3 regions of the Lysobacter sp. Soil_C_15 genome follow, and region 2 is predicted to be linked to each of the others. Evidence: riboswitches for the same ligand, from Rfam matches in the RefSeq annotation. Region 2 holds a riboswitch; each other region holds the start of a gene.

Region 1 (4,557 bases), on a different contig from region 2:
CGCGCTGAAGGGCGTGCTGGGCTACACCGAGGACAAGGTCGTGGCGACCGACTTCCGCGGCGACGCGCGCACCTCGATCTTCGACGCCGAGGCCGGCATCGCCCTGGACGGCACCTTCGTCAAGCTGGTCAGCTGGTACGACAACGAGTGGGGCTATTCGAACAAGTGCCTGGAAATGGTCAAGGTCGTCGCCGGCAAGTAAGCGGCGTACGCCGGCGCCATCGGCGCCCGGCAGCGATCCGGAAGAGCCCCGCATTCGCGGGGCTTTTTCTTTGTCCGCGGGACGCGCAGAGGAATCAACGCCTTCGTCATCGATCGAAGCCCGATCCCATCGCGCCTGGGGTAGGAGCGGCGCTCCACAGGGATTTCCTTCGGTCACAAGCCGCGACCGCCATCTCTCCCGTTCGCCGCGTCTTTGTCCTGCACCCCCTGTAGGAGCGGCGTAAGCCGCGACCAAGGGACGCGCAGAGGAATCAACGCCTCCGCCATCGATCGAAGCCCGAAACCATCGCGAAGGGTAGGAGCGGCGCCCCACAGGGATTTCCTTCGGTCACAAGCCGCGACCGCCACCTCTCCCGTTCGCCGCGTCTTTGTCCTGCCCCCCCTGTAGGAGCGGCGTAAGCCGCGACCAAGGGACGCGCAGAGGAATCAACGCCTCCGCCATCGATCGAAGCCCGAAACCATCGCGAAGGGTAGGAGCGACGCCCCACAGGGATTTCCTTCGGTCACAAGCCGCGACCGCGCTGTTGCAGTCTCGCGGCGTATGTCGTTCGGCGGCTTCAAAAGCTATAAAGCTCCAAAGGCCAAAGCTTCCGTCCGCAAGCGGCCGGGTCACTTTCTTTGTCCAAGGCGACAAAGTCCCACGGGATTTCCGGCGGTCAAAAAGTAACCAAAGAAAACGCCATTCCTGTTTCGGATCAAGAGCCACTATGGAACGAGGCTCGCGCGGGGCTGCTCCGCACAGGCCCTCCATGGCCTGGCTGCGCACGGCCCGCATCCCTGCGGGCCGCCCTCCGGGGCTGCTTTTGTTCTGGCGAGTCCGTCGCGACGCCAAGCTCAAAAGCAAAAGCAAAAGCAAAAGCGCAAGCTTGCGGGTCGCTCAGGCCGGCGCGGCGAGCGATTCGCGCAGGCCGCGCGCGGCCTGCACCATCGCCCGCAGCGCCGCGCGCACTTCCGGCCAGCCGCGGGTCTTCAAGCCGCAGTCCGGATTCACCCACAACTGCTCCGGCGCCAGCACTTCCAGCGCCTTGTCGAGCAACTCGCGCATTTCCGTCTCGCTCGGCACCCGCGGCGAATGGATGTCGTACACGCCCGGGCCGATGCCGTTGGGATAACGGTAGCGGGCGAAGGCGTCTAGCAGTTCCATCCGCGAGCGCGAGGTCTCGATCGAGATCACGTCGGCGTCCAGCGCGGCCACCGCCTCGATGATGTCGTTGAACTCGGCGTAGCACATGTGGGTGTGGATCTGGGTCGCGTCGCTGACCCCGCTGGCGGCGAGGCGGAAGCTGTCGCCGGCCCAGGCCAGGTAGGCCGGCCAGTCGGCGCGGCGCAGGGGCAGGCCTTCGCGCAGCGCCGGTTCGTCGATCTGGATCGCGGCGATGCCGGCCGCGTCCAGGTCCTGCACCTCCTCGCGCAGAGCCAGGGCGATCTGCCGGCAACTGTCGGCGCGCGGCTGGTCGTCGCGCACGAACGACCACTGCAGGATCGTCACCGGGCCGGTCAGCATGCCCTTGACCGGGCGCGCGGTCTGGGTCTGGGCGTAGCGGGTCCAGCGCACCGTCATCGGCTTGGGCCGCGCCACGTCGCCGTACAGCACCGGCGGTTTGACGCAGCGCGAGCCGTAGCTCTGCACCCAGCCGTGGGCGGTGAAGGCGAAGCCGTCGAGCCGCTCGCCGAAGTACTCGACCATGTCGTTGCGCTCGAACTCGCCATGCACCAGCAGGTCCAGGCCCAGCGCTTCCTGTTCCTTCAGGCAGTCGCGGGTTTCCTGCTCCAGGAAGCGGCGATAGCCGGCGTCGTCCAGGCGCCCGGCCTTGTGTTCGGCGCGCGCGCGCCGCACCTGTGCGGTCTGCGGGAACGAGCCGATGGTGGTGGTCGGGAACGGCGGCAGCCCGAGGCGCTTTTGCTGCAAGGCGATCCGGCGCGGATACGGCGAGGCGCGCCGGCTCATTTCCGGACGCACGTCGGCCAGGCGCCGGCGCACCTGCGGATTGCGCAGCAGCGGCGAGGCCAGGCGCGCGGCGCGCGCGCTGGCGGCCGCGGCCAGCTCGCGCGCCGCGCCCTCGTCGCCGGCCAGGGCGTCGGCGAGCAGGCGCAGCTCTTCGATCTTCTGCCTGGCATAGGCCATCCACTGCCGCAGCGGTCCGGGCAGCTTGCGTTCCAGTTCCAGATCGGTCGGCACGTGCAGCAGCGAACACGACGGCGCCAGCCACTGCGCGCGCGCGCCGGCGCGGCGGGCCAGGCTCAACGCGGCGTCGAGATCGGCGCGCCAGATGTTGCGGCCGTCGACCACGCCCAGGCTCAGCGCGCGCTCGGCCGGCAGCAGGGCGAGCAGGCTTTCCAGTTGCTGCGGCGCGCGCACCAGGTCCAGGTGCAGGCCCTGCACCGGCAACTGCGCCGCCAGCGCGGCGTTGTCGCCGAGCCCGCCGAAGTAGGTGGTCAGCAGGCGCTGCGGCGCGTCGGCCTCGGCCAGCGCGGCGTAGGCGCGGCGGTAGGCGGCGCGGTCGGCGTCGTCGAGGTCGAGCACCAGCGCCGGCTCGTCGATCTGCACCCATTGCGCGCCGGCGGCCTTGAGCCGTTCGAGCAACTGCGCATACGCCGGCAACAAGGCATCCAGCAGTTCGCGCGGGTCGCCGCCGTCGCGGCGCTTGCCGAGCTTGAGCCAGGTCACCGGGCCCAGCAGCACCGGCCGCGCCTGCAGCCCCAGGGCCTGGGCCTGGGCCAGTTCGGCCAGCGGCTTGTCGGCGCGCAGGGCGAAGCGTTGGCCGGGCTCGAACTGCGGCACCAGGTAGTGGTAGTTGGTGTCGAACCACTTGGTCATTTCCAGCGCGCGCAGATCGCGCCGGCCGTCCTGCACGCCGCGGGCGAGGGCGAAGTAGCCGGCCAGCGGGTCGTGTTCGTACAGCTCGCGATGGCTGGCCGGAATCGCGTCGAACAGCACCGACGTGTCGAGCGCCTGGTCGTAGAGGGAGAAGTCGTTGCACGGCACGCTGTCGGCGCCGGCGGCGCTGGCCAGGCGCCAGTGGCGCTCGCGCAGCGCGGCGGCGCTGGCGTGCAGGGCGTCGGCCGCGGTCTCGCCTTTCCAGAACGATTCCAGGGCCTGCTTGAGCTCGCGCCGCGCGCCGATGCGCGGGAAGCCGAGATGGGTAACGCTGATCATGATGAGTACCTGCGATGCGTGGGCATGACGCAGGGCAACGAAGGAGACCACGGCGGCGCCGACCCGGCGTTGCGCGCCCGGTTGCGGTCTGCCCTGGTGTCGACCTTCGCCCCCGCGGGCGAACCGGATCCGCGCAGCGGCCGGCACCGCGAGGCGCGCGACCGGCGCACGGCCGGAGTCGGACGGAAGGCGAACCTTCCGGTCGCGGCAGGTCTTCGGGCTCGGGACTTGAAGCCGGGAACGAGTGCGGAGAAACGAGGAACGAGTAGTCGCTCGTTCCCGGCCGCTCTTTTCTCGCCTCCGGCGTCTCCTACTCAGGCCGCTTCCCAGGCGATCGCCCAGTGCCAAGGCCCGTTCGTTTCCCATACCGCTGCGGGGCAGCTCCGGATTCGCACCGGATTCCCTCTGGCCGCCGCCGGCGGACCGGTGGCGGCGTGTCGCATCGCTTTATCTTTATGAAGCGATGTTCACCGTAACGGTGCCAAGTTACGCAGCGCCGCCGACGGAGTCAATCGGCGCGTGCGCGGGACGTGCCGCTTTGCCCGGTCTGCCGGCTGCGCATCGCCGGCGTCGGCGACCGGCGCGCCGGGCGGATTTCGCCGGCTGGCGTTCATGCGCCGGCGACGAAGATGAAGCGCGCAGCACAGGCGGCCGCCGGCGGCGTCGCGAGGCCGTTGAGTCGGATAATGGCTGCGGCTAACGTGGCAGCGTCGCGACGCTGCGCGATGCGGGCCCGGGACGGCCCGCGATCCCGAATTCGATGGGTGGAACATGTTTTACAGATGGTCGCTTGCGCTGGGATTGTGTCTGCTGGGCCTGGCGGGCTGCGGCAAAGACGCCGCGCCGGCTCCGGCCCGCGCCGAGAGCGTGACCCTGGGCAGCCAGAACGATCCGGCGCGGGCGATGCCGGCGACCGCCTCGGCGCCGCCGAGCGACGCCGAGGTCCTGCGCGGCACCTATTGGCCGCCGGCCAAGCTCGACAACGGCACGGCGCGGATCAGCTGCGGCTACGACTACCTGGCCGACGGCGACGGCGAGCCGCTGAGCGGACTGGATTTCTTCAGCCTGGTCGACGCCTTGGCGCCGTGCCAGTCGGCCGGGGTGGTGCGGGTGCGCTACGAAGGCAAGATCGGCGCCGGCTTCACCGCCCTGGTGCAGCGGGTCGCGGCGATGGCCGC
Region 2 (4,557 bases):
AGGTCCCAGCTGTGCAGGCCGTGGTAGAGCCAGCGTTCGATGCGGCTGCGGCGGTCGCTGCTGGCGACGATCTCGCCGCGCGCCGGCGCGATCTGCACCCAACTCGCGGCCGGATCGGCCAAACGCAGGCGCCAGACCGGCAGCGGCGGCGGATCGCGATGCGCCGCGTGCAGGTAGTAGGCGTCGTAGGCGCGCAGTTCCCGCCGCGCCGCGATCTTCACCCCGCTGGCGGCTTCGGCGCGGCGCAGCGCGGCGCCCAGATCCGGCGCCTGCGCAGCATCGGCCAGCGCCGGTGCCCAGGCCGACGCGCCCTCGCGCGACTCCAGCCGGTACCAGGGTTCGCCGGCCAACCACAGCAATTCGGCTTCGAGCCAGCCCGGGCCCGCCGGCACGCGCGCGCTCCACCGCGCCGGCCATGCCGGCGGCGGCGCGGCATAGGCCTCGCGCCAACGTTCCAGCGCCGGGTTCGGCGGCGCGCGCAGCGGTCCCATCGACATCCAGCCGCTGAACAGCCAGCTCAGCATCAGCAACCCGCCGCCCCAGCCGAGCCAGTGGTGCCAGGCGTACACGCCGCGATACTGAGTGATCCGGCGCACGCGCCGCCAGACGTCGACGCTGCGCCAGGCGCCGATCGCGACGCCGGCCAGCGCGGCGAGCAAAGCCGCACCCGACAGCCACATCACCACTTGCCGCCACAGCGCCGGTTGCGCGCGCAAGGCGGTCGGATAAATCCAATGCACGATCGCCCCGACCCAGTTCCAGCCGCGCTCGCTGCGGGTGCTGTCGCGCACCACCTCGCCGGTGATCGCCGAGACGTACAACTCGGTCGCCCGCGCATCGGCGAAACGCAGCTTGTGCAAGGGCGGACGCAGGCCGGACAGGCCGTTGAGGGTCCACTGATCGCGCTCCAACCGGCCGAGGTAACGCGGCGTCGCGGCCGCCTCGCCGCGCCGGCGCTGGAAATCGCGCGCCACCGCCGCCGCGGCCGAGGCGTCGAGCGCGGGCAGCACGCGGCCGTCGTCGGCGCCGACCAGGTGCCAGCGCTCGTCGCGATCGCGCAGCCGCCATACCGGCCGTGCGCCGAGCATGCCCAGCCGCGCGCGCTGCGGCGGGCCGTCCAGCCCGGCCGCCTGCGCCGCCTGTCGCGCATCGATGCGCACCGTCGCCAACGCCAGCTCCGCACGCCCGGCCCGCGCCTCGGCTTCGCTCAGGCGCGGGAACGGCACGAACAGCAACACCGCGCCGGACGCGAACCACAGCAACACCGGCAGCGCCAGGAACACGCCCAGCCAGCGATGCCACCACTGCAACTGGCGCTTGAATGCGTTCAAAAACGCTGCGCCCATTCCAGCTCGAACTCGCGTCCCGGGCCGAGCAGGGCCTGCGAGCGGCCGGAGCCGACGTACAGCGCGTCGCCGAGGTTGCGCGCACGCAAAGTCAATCGACTGCCGACGCGCGGACGCCAGGACAGCTGCGCGTCGGCGACGGTATAGCCGTCGATGCGCGAGCTGTTGGCGTTGTCGTTGTAGCGATGTCCGACCCGGCGCAGGCCCAGCGAGGCGCTCCACGCCTCGACCGGATCGAAGCCCAGCCACAGGTTGAATATCCGCTCCGGGGTGTTCGCCGGAGTCCGGCCGTCGCGCGAGACCAGACCGCCGGCGACGACCTCGCTGAAATCGTCGAACCGCGCGTCCAGCACCGCGGCATTGGCGTCGATCCGCCAGCGCGGCGACAAGGCATAGCCCAGGCCGAGCTCCAGCCCGCGCGAGCTGCGCTGGCCGATCTGCTGGACCCGGTTCGGGTCCGCTTCGTCGCGGCTGAGCAGGTTGCGCTTCTCGATCCGGTACGCGGCCAGCGTCCAGTCGCCGCGGCCGCCGGCGAAACTCTGCTTCAGGCCCAGCTCGACCTGCCGCGCCGGGGTCAGCGACCAGTCCTTCTGCGCCAGCGGCAGGGTCACCAGGCCGGAAATCGGATCGATGCCCTTGCTGGTCTGCGCGTACAGCGAGGTGCGCTGGTCGAGCGCGAACACCGCGCCCAGGCGCCAGGCGGTGAAGTCGAACCGCGCGCCGAAGCCGGTACCGGTCGGCAGCTCCTTGCGCTGCAGCTCGATGCGCTCGCGGCGCAGGCCGCCGACCAGGGTCCAGCGCGGCCACAGCTCGATGCTGTGTTCCAGGTACAGCGCGCGCTGGCGGGTGATGGTGCCGAAACGCGGCTGCGTTCCGGCGAGGTTGACGAAGCCGCCCGGGACGAAATCGAACGCCGGCACCGTGTCGCGGCCGCCGTAGGGACCGTTGTTGCTGTGGGTGAATCGCACCCGAGCGCCTTCCACGCCCAGGTTCAGGCGCTGCGCGCGCCCCCACAGCTCGCCCGCGACGAGCAGGTCGAAACGCTGGCCCCATTGCTCCTGGTCGTGGCCGATTTCGATGAAGTCGCTGCGCACGACCAGGTTCTTGCGCGGATCGAAGGCGTAGCTTTCGGCATTGCGCCAGCGCCGGTCGATCGCCACGCGATAGGTCTCGGCGACCAGTTGGGCGCGGTCGCCGAGGGCGTAGTCCAAGCGCAACCGCGTCAGGCCATCGTCGTAGCGGATATGGCTGTCGGCGACGTCGTAGTTGCGCTCGCGCAGGCGACGGTCGAGACGGCCGTCGGCCAGCGGCGTGCCGAAGTAGCGCGGATCGTGGCGGCGGCCGGCGTCGTACTTCAGCGTCGCGGTCAGGCGCGGGCTCAGGTCCCAGGCCAGGGCGCCGGAGAAGCCGTAGCGTTCGTAGCCGGCGCGGTCGATCTCGCCGTTGCCGCCGGCGCCGGTCAGGTCGGCGCGCCAGCGCACGCGCTCGCCCACGCCCTGTCCCGCGCCGAGGCCGAAGCGGTAGCCGTCCCAGCTCGACACCGCCAGCATCGCCTCGCGCCGCGGCGCGCTTTGCAGGGCGCGCGGCACGTAGTGCACCACGCCGCCGACGCTGCTGTCGCCGAACAGCACCGAGGCCGGGCCGCGCAACACTTCGATCCGATCGAGCTGCCAGGTGTCGCCGGGAAAGCTCAGCGTGCCGGAGGCGACGAACACCCGAGTGCCGTCGTAGACCTGCGCCACCGAACCGTGGCCGGAGAAGCCGCGCAGGCTCAACGAAGAATTTCCGTTGCCGGGCGCGCCCATCGGCACCACCCCGGCGGCGCGCGCCAGCGCGCGTTGCGGGGTATCGTCGCCGCGCTCGCGCAATGTTTCGCCGTCGAGAATCTCGACCGCGGCCGGCAACTCGCGCAGGCTCAAGCCGAGCCGGCTGCCGGCCTCGGCGACGCGCTCCAGCGGCGACTGCGCGCGCACCTGCACCGCGTCGAGGGTGGTGGATTCGTCGGCGCAGGCGGCCTTCGCGAACGCCAGACCGGCCAGGGCCAGGCCGAGGCGGCGCAACGCGGGAGCATGGCGGCTGAAGCGGCGGGTACCGCGGCGGGAAGTTCGGACGGACAAGCGGGCGGTCTCCGGTGCTGGCGCACGGGATGCCTGCAGATCCGGAGCGGCCGGCGCCGGCGCGCCGCTGTGCCGCGACGCGTCCACGCACGAACCCGGCCCGCGCGCGTACGCAGCGGCCGGGGCCGGACGCGTACGCAGCGGCCGGGGCCGGACGCGACGCGATCGGGATTCGACTCCAGTCCCGCGCCCGCACCCCGGAGCGCATGTTCGACTGATCGCCGCAGGGTCGGTCTTCTGGCTCGCCTTCGACCTCCTCCGCCGGCCTTCCCGGTCGCGACGACCAGTGGCATGTGGGCGGATTCGTCAGGCTTACAGCAGCGGGGGCTGCGCCGGAATGGCCGGGCCGCATCGCGGCGCCGGCGTCACCGGACTTCCCTTCGGCCTTGCGGCCGATGCCGCGCGATGGCTTGCGCGGCGAACCCTGTGGACGGCGCGAGCTTAGGCGAGCGCTCAAGGCGCCGCAACTGCACAGCGCAGTATGGCGCGAAGCTCGCGCCGCGCGGCCGACGCGGCGCGTCACAGCGCGCGCCAGGCCCATGCGCCGAACGCGATCGCCGCCAGCCACAGCAACACGCCGCGCCCGACCAGGCGCTGCGCGCGTTCGACCGAGCCCGCATCCGGCGGCTCGCCTTCGCCCAGCGATGGCCGCGCTTCCCACACGCCGTGATACGGCGCGGCGCCGCCCAGGCGCACACGCAGGGCGCCGGCACCTGCGGCCATCACCGGGCCGGCGTTGGGGCTGTCCCAGTGCGGCGCCTGCGTGCGCCAGCAGCGCCACGCCGCGGCGGTGTCGCCGAGCGCGGCATAGGTGATCGCGGTCAACCGCGCCGGCAGCCAATTCAGCGCGTCGTCGATGCGCGCCGCGGCCCAGCCGAAGCGTTCGTAGCGCGGGGTGCGATAGCCCCACATCGCATCCAGGGTATTGGCCAGGCGATAGCCGACCGCGCCGGCCGGGCCGAGCAAGACGAACCAGAACAGCGCGCCGAACACCGCGTCGTTGCCGTTTTCCAGCACCGACTCGGTCGCCGCCGCGGCCACGCGCTCGGCATCCAGCGCGGCGGTGTCGCGGCTGACGATGCGCGACACCGCGG
Region 3 (4,557 bases), on a different contig from region 2:
CCGCGACCCTGGCCGGCAACTGGCTGGCCGGGCTGGCCCCGGAGTTCCTCGGCGAGTACGTGCCGAAGGTGCGCGCGGTCGGCGCCGAGCAACTGCAGGCGATGGCGCGCAAGTACTACGCGCCGAAGGACTTGTCGATCATCGTGGTCGGCGACGCCAAGGCCCTGGGCAACCAGCTCAAGCCTTACGGCGAGTTCGGCGCCAGCCCCTGACCGAGCCGGTTTAGGCAACAAGAAAGCCCCGGCTGCGAAGCCGGGGTTTTCGTTTCCAGCGCCTTGAGGCCGAGCGCGGGCTCAGTTCTCGCCGAACCACTTCAGCACCACGCCGACCGCGAGCGCGGCGAACAGCAGGCCGGCGGCGCCGTAGATCAGGCCGTTGATAAAGAATCCGTGGCCGCCGGGAAAAGCGCCGACGATCGTCCCGGTCAGCGCGGCGTAGACGGCGTAGACCGGAACGAACACCAGCCGCGCCAGCCATTGGCCGCGTTCGCCGCGCTCGGGCGCGGGTTGCAGCGGCCGGCCGGTGGCGGCCCAGCGCAGCGCCATACGCGCCAGTACGAACGGCGCGATCAGCATCGCCAGCGCTTCCAACGCCTTGTAGCCGACCACCAGGCCGACCGCGAGCATGCCGCCGCCGATCCACATCGCGGTGTCGTCGCCGGGCGCGCCAAAGCGGGCCAGGCCCGCGCCGAGGGCGAACGCGGCGACGAACACGCCGAATCCGTACAACACTTGCTTCATGCGGTCTCCTTCGCGCGGCGCGCGATCGTGCGGGCGCCGAGCCAGCTGGCCGGCAGGGGCAGCAGCAGGCCGGCGATCAGCATCCACAGCGGGTGGGCGAACATCGCGTTGACCGCGATCACTGCGCAGACGATCAGCGCGCCGACGGTCAGCGCCGCGCCGCGCCGGTGCCGGCGCGAGATCAGCGCCGCGACCAGACCGCCGGCGTAGCCGCCGACGGTCCAGCCGGCGACCACCAGGGCCAAGGCCGCGAACGGCGCGCCGGCCACGTGCGCGGCCCAGGCCGCCATGTCGTTCGGGTCGGCGCCGGGCGCGAACGGGTGCAGGCGGGCCGAGCCGAATTCGAACAGCTGCATCGTCGCCATCGCCGCCAGCATGCCGACGAGCACCGCCAGGATCGTACGTGCCATGGTCCGCGCCTCCCCAGGGTGGGTGGCCGCGAGCATCGCGCCGCCGTCGTCGCCGCGCAAGCTCCCGCTGCCGGAAGGGCTCGCGCATAATCCCCGCTTCGCCACGGAGCCCGCCATGTCCGCCGCCATCCCGTCCGCCGCCCCGCGCCTGCTGGCTTTCGCCGGCAGCCTGCGCCAGGGATCCTTCAACCGCCGCCTGATCCCGGTCCTGGCCGAAGGCGCGCGCGCCGCCGGCGCGCAGGTGACCCTGATCGAGCTGCGCGACTATGCGCTGCCGGTGTACGACGGCGACATCGAGGCCGAGGGCATGCCCGACAACGCGCGCCGGCTGCAGGCGCTGATGGCCGAGCACGACGGCCTGCTGATCAGCACCCCGGAATACAACGGTTCGATGCCGGCGCTGGTCAAGAACACCCTGGACTGGATCTCGCGGCCGCTGCCGGACGGCGCCTCCGGCACCAGCCTGTTCGCCGACAAGGTCGCCGGCATCGTCTCGGCCTCGCCGGGCCCGCTCGGCGGGCTGCGCTCGCTGCTGGTGCTGCGCGACGCGCTGGCCAAGCTCGGCCTGCTGGTGGTGCCGCAGCAGGTCGCGGTCGGCCAGGCCGGCGACAAGCTCGCCGATTACGGCCAACTGAGCGACCAACGCCAGCGCGAGGCCGTGCAGCGGGTCGGCGCGGCGGTGGTGCGGCATATCAAGGTCGTGCGGGAGGGCTGAGCATGAAAGGGCAGCAACGCGAATTGAACCTGCGCTTCCTGGCCCAGCCGACCGACGTCAACTACGGCGGCAAGGTCCACGGCGGCATGGTCATGAAGTGGATCGACCAGGCCGGTTACGCGGCCGCGGTCGGCTGGAGCGGCAAGTACAGCGTCACCGTCGCGGTCGGCGGGATCCGCTTCGTCGCTCCGATCCGGATCAGCGACCTGGTCACCGTGCACACCAAGCTGATCCACACCGGCACCAGCAGCATGCATTTCGCGGTCGACGTGAAGGCGCGCGACCCGGGCCTGGACGACGGCGTGGCCGAAGAGCGCCTGTGCACCCACTGCGTGATCGTGTTCGTGGCGATGGACGCCGACGGCAAGCCGACCCCGGTGCCGACGTGGACCCCGCTGACCGAGGACGACAAGCGCCTGGCCGAGTACGCGCTGAAGATCATGGAACTCAGCAAGGGCATCGAGGCGACGGTCGAGCGTTACGTGCACGAGGGCTGATCGGGAAGCGGCGTTCGCCGTGGACCGGCGCTAAAGCAAATCCCCCTGGCCCGTCCGGCCAGCAGGCACAGCCTGCTGGCGTTCGATCGTGCGCGAACCTGGCGGTTCGCAAGCGCACGCTCTCACCCTTTTCCAAAGGGGGAGCTGCAAAAGCATTCCACCGAGCCACCGAGCCACCGAGCCACCGAGCCACCGAGAACCGAGAACCGAGCGCGTCATCGATCGCCCCCTTTGAAAAAGGGGGCCAGCGCCCGGCGCAAGCGGGTTGCTGAGCGATGTCCGCAGCGCGGGGGGATTTGCTTTCAGCGTCCGCCACGATCTCCGTCGGCCCGACACACCGACCGCCTCCATACCCCCGCGTCCGCCCCGCGCCGGCGCGCTGTGCTAGATTGCGCGCGCTTTGCATCTGGTGCCGCCTCGCCCTCCCGGCGACGCGGTTAAACGGGAAGCCGGTGCGTCCGCGATGCCGCGGACCAGTCCGGCGCTGCCCCTGCAACGGTAGGCGGGTTAAAGCATCGGCACGTCGGCGACGGCCGCGGGGGCGCGATCCAGCGCCGGTTCCGCGCGCCCGCCGCAGCCACTGGAGCGTCCGCTCCGGGAAGGCGCCGATGCGCCGGGTTCGTCCCGGCCCCCGCAAGCCCGGAGACCGGCCGGTGCGTATGCGGTGGACGTCGCGGAGGGCGGCGTCGCGCGCCCGTGCACCGGGTCCGTGGCCTGCCTCCGCGGTTTCGTTCGCCTCCTTCACCAGCTCCGCACAGGGCGTGCGGCGAGCGAGGCCGTCGATGCGTGTTGCGCGTGGTTTTGTCGGGCGTGGGTTCCGTGAGCGTGGGTTTGGTGGGCACGGATTCGAAGGACTGTGGCGCGCCTTGGGTGCGGCGGCCTTGTTGCTGTTCGCCGCCGCCGCGCCGGCCAAGACCGTGCTCGGCGTGGTCTCCGAGCGCGCCGCGCCGGAAGCGGCCGAGGCCGCGCGCGAACTGCTGGCGACCCGCCCCGACGACCGCATCGTGCTGCGCACGCCGCAACAGCTCGAAGCGCTCGACCGCGAGCAACTGCGCGCGCTGGTCGGCGCCAGCGACGCCGTCGTCGCGGTGGCGTTGTTCGGCGAGCAAGGCGTGCGCCTGCGCGAAGCGGCGGCCTGGCTGCGCCAGCGCGGCCGCGGCCCGCAGCGCCTGTACGCTTTCCATGGCGAGGCCGGCCTGACCCAGGCCAGCCATCGCGAGCGCCACGGCCTGGGCGCGTTCAGCGCCGCCGAACTGATCCGCGTCAGCGCCGAAACGCCGCCCGCCGAACTGGTCCAGCGCGCCCGCGCCGACGCCTTCGCCGGCGAATGGCTGGACCTGCGCGCGCTGTGGCGCGAGGGCGGCAGCCGCAATCTGCAGCGCAGCTATGCCTTCCTGCTCGACGGCGGCGCGGTGCCGGCGGCGCAGCCGCAGCCGGATCTGGTGCTGCGCCAGAACGGCGCGGTGGTCGCCGCGCCGGCCGCCGATACCCGGCCGCTGCTGGCGGTGCTGGACCTCAACAACGCCGACGTCGCCACCGGCGACGCGCTGTGCGCGCAGGCGCAGGCGCAGGGCCTGGCCTGCCTGGGCCTGTACGCGCGCTGGGGCGAGGCCTCGCTGCAGGCGGTGCAGAACCTGCGCGCGATGCTCGGCGCGCAGCCGCTGGCCGGGCTGGTGGTGCTGCAGGACTTCGTGGTCGGCGCCGCCGAAGGCCGCGATGCGGCGACCCGCGCGATCGCCGCGCTCGACGTGCCGGTGTTCAAGGCGATCCGTCTGCTCGACCGCAGCGAAGCGCAATGGCGCTTGTCCGGCGACGGCCTGCCGGCTTCCAGCGTGCAGTACCGGGTGGCGATGTCGGAGCTGCAGGGCAGCAGCCAGCCGATGGTGCTGGCCGCGGCCGGCGCGCCGCGCATCGACCCCCTGACCGGAGTGCGCCTGCAACGGCCCGAACCGCTCGGCGGCGAGATCCGCGCCCTGGTCGAGCGCGCCCAGCGCTGGCGCGCGCTGCGCGCCAAGCCGGCGAGCGAACGGCGCATCGCCCTGATCTACTACAACCACCCGCCGGGCCGGCAGAACATCGGCGCCGACAATCTCGACGTGCCGGCCTCGCTGCACGGCATGCTGCGGGCGATGCGCGCCGGCGGCTATCGCGTCGACGACTTGCCGGCCACGCCGGAGGCCCTGCTCGACCGGATG

The links. Region 2 has a riboswitch for cobalamin ahead of AC3A57_RS17575 (TonB-dependent receptor). Riboswitches for the same ligand answer to the same signal wherever they lie in the genome.
Region 1: another riboswitch for cobalamin. It lies ahead of metE (5-methyltetrahydropteroyltriglutamate--homocysteine S-methyltransferase); the one in region 2 lies ahead of AC3A57_RS17575 (TonB-dependent receptor).
Region 3: another riboswitch for cobalamin. It lies ahead of AC3A57_RS11575 (cobaltochelatase subunit CobN); the one in region 2 lies ahead of AC3A57_RS17575 (TonB-dependent receptor).

What each region holds. Positions count from the first base shown of each region.
Region 1 covers NZ_JBDGIR010000011.1:52,088-56,644, reverse strand. The annotation lists gene gap (type I glyceraldehyde-3-phosphate dehydrogenase) at 1-202, shown strand, start outside; gene metE (5-methyltetrahydropteroyltriglutamate--homocysteine S-methyltransferase) at 1,100-3,379, opposite strand; cobalamin riboswitch at 3,569-3,822, opposite strand; gene AC3A57_RS20515 (COG3904 family protein) at 4,151-4,557, shown strand, end outside.
Region 2 covers NZ_JBDGIR010000008.1:9,983-14,539, forward strand. The annotation lists gene AC3A57_RS17570 (hypothetical protein) at 1-1,331, opposite strand, end outside; gene AC3A57_RS17575 (TonB-dependent receptor) at 1,328-3,463, opposite strand; cobalamin riboswitch at 3,695-3,842, opposite strand; gene cbiB (adenosylcobinamide-phosphate synthase CbiB) at 3,983-4,557, opposite strand, start outside.
Region 3 covers NZ_JBDGIR010000004.1:260,753-265,309, reverse strand. The annotation lists gene AC3A57_RS11600 (M16 family metallopeptidase) at 1-212, shown strand, start outside; gene AC3A57_RS11595 (hypothetical protein) at 294-740, opposite strand; gene AC3A57_RS11590 (hypothetical protein) at 737-1,150, opposite strand; gene AC3A57_RS11585 (NADPH-dependent FMN reductase) at 1,266-1,865, shown strand; gene AC3A57_RS11580 (acyl-CoA thioesterase) at 1,868-2,362, shown strand; cobalamin riboswitch at 2,752-3,031, shown strand; gene AC3A57_RS11575 (cobaltochelatase subunit CobN) at 3,229-4,557, shown strand, end outside.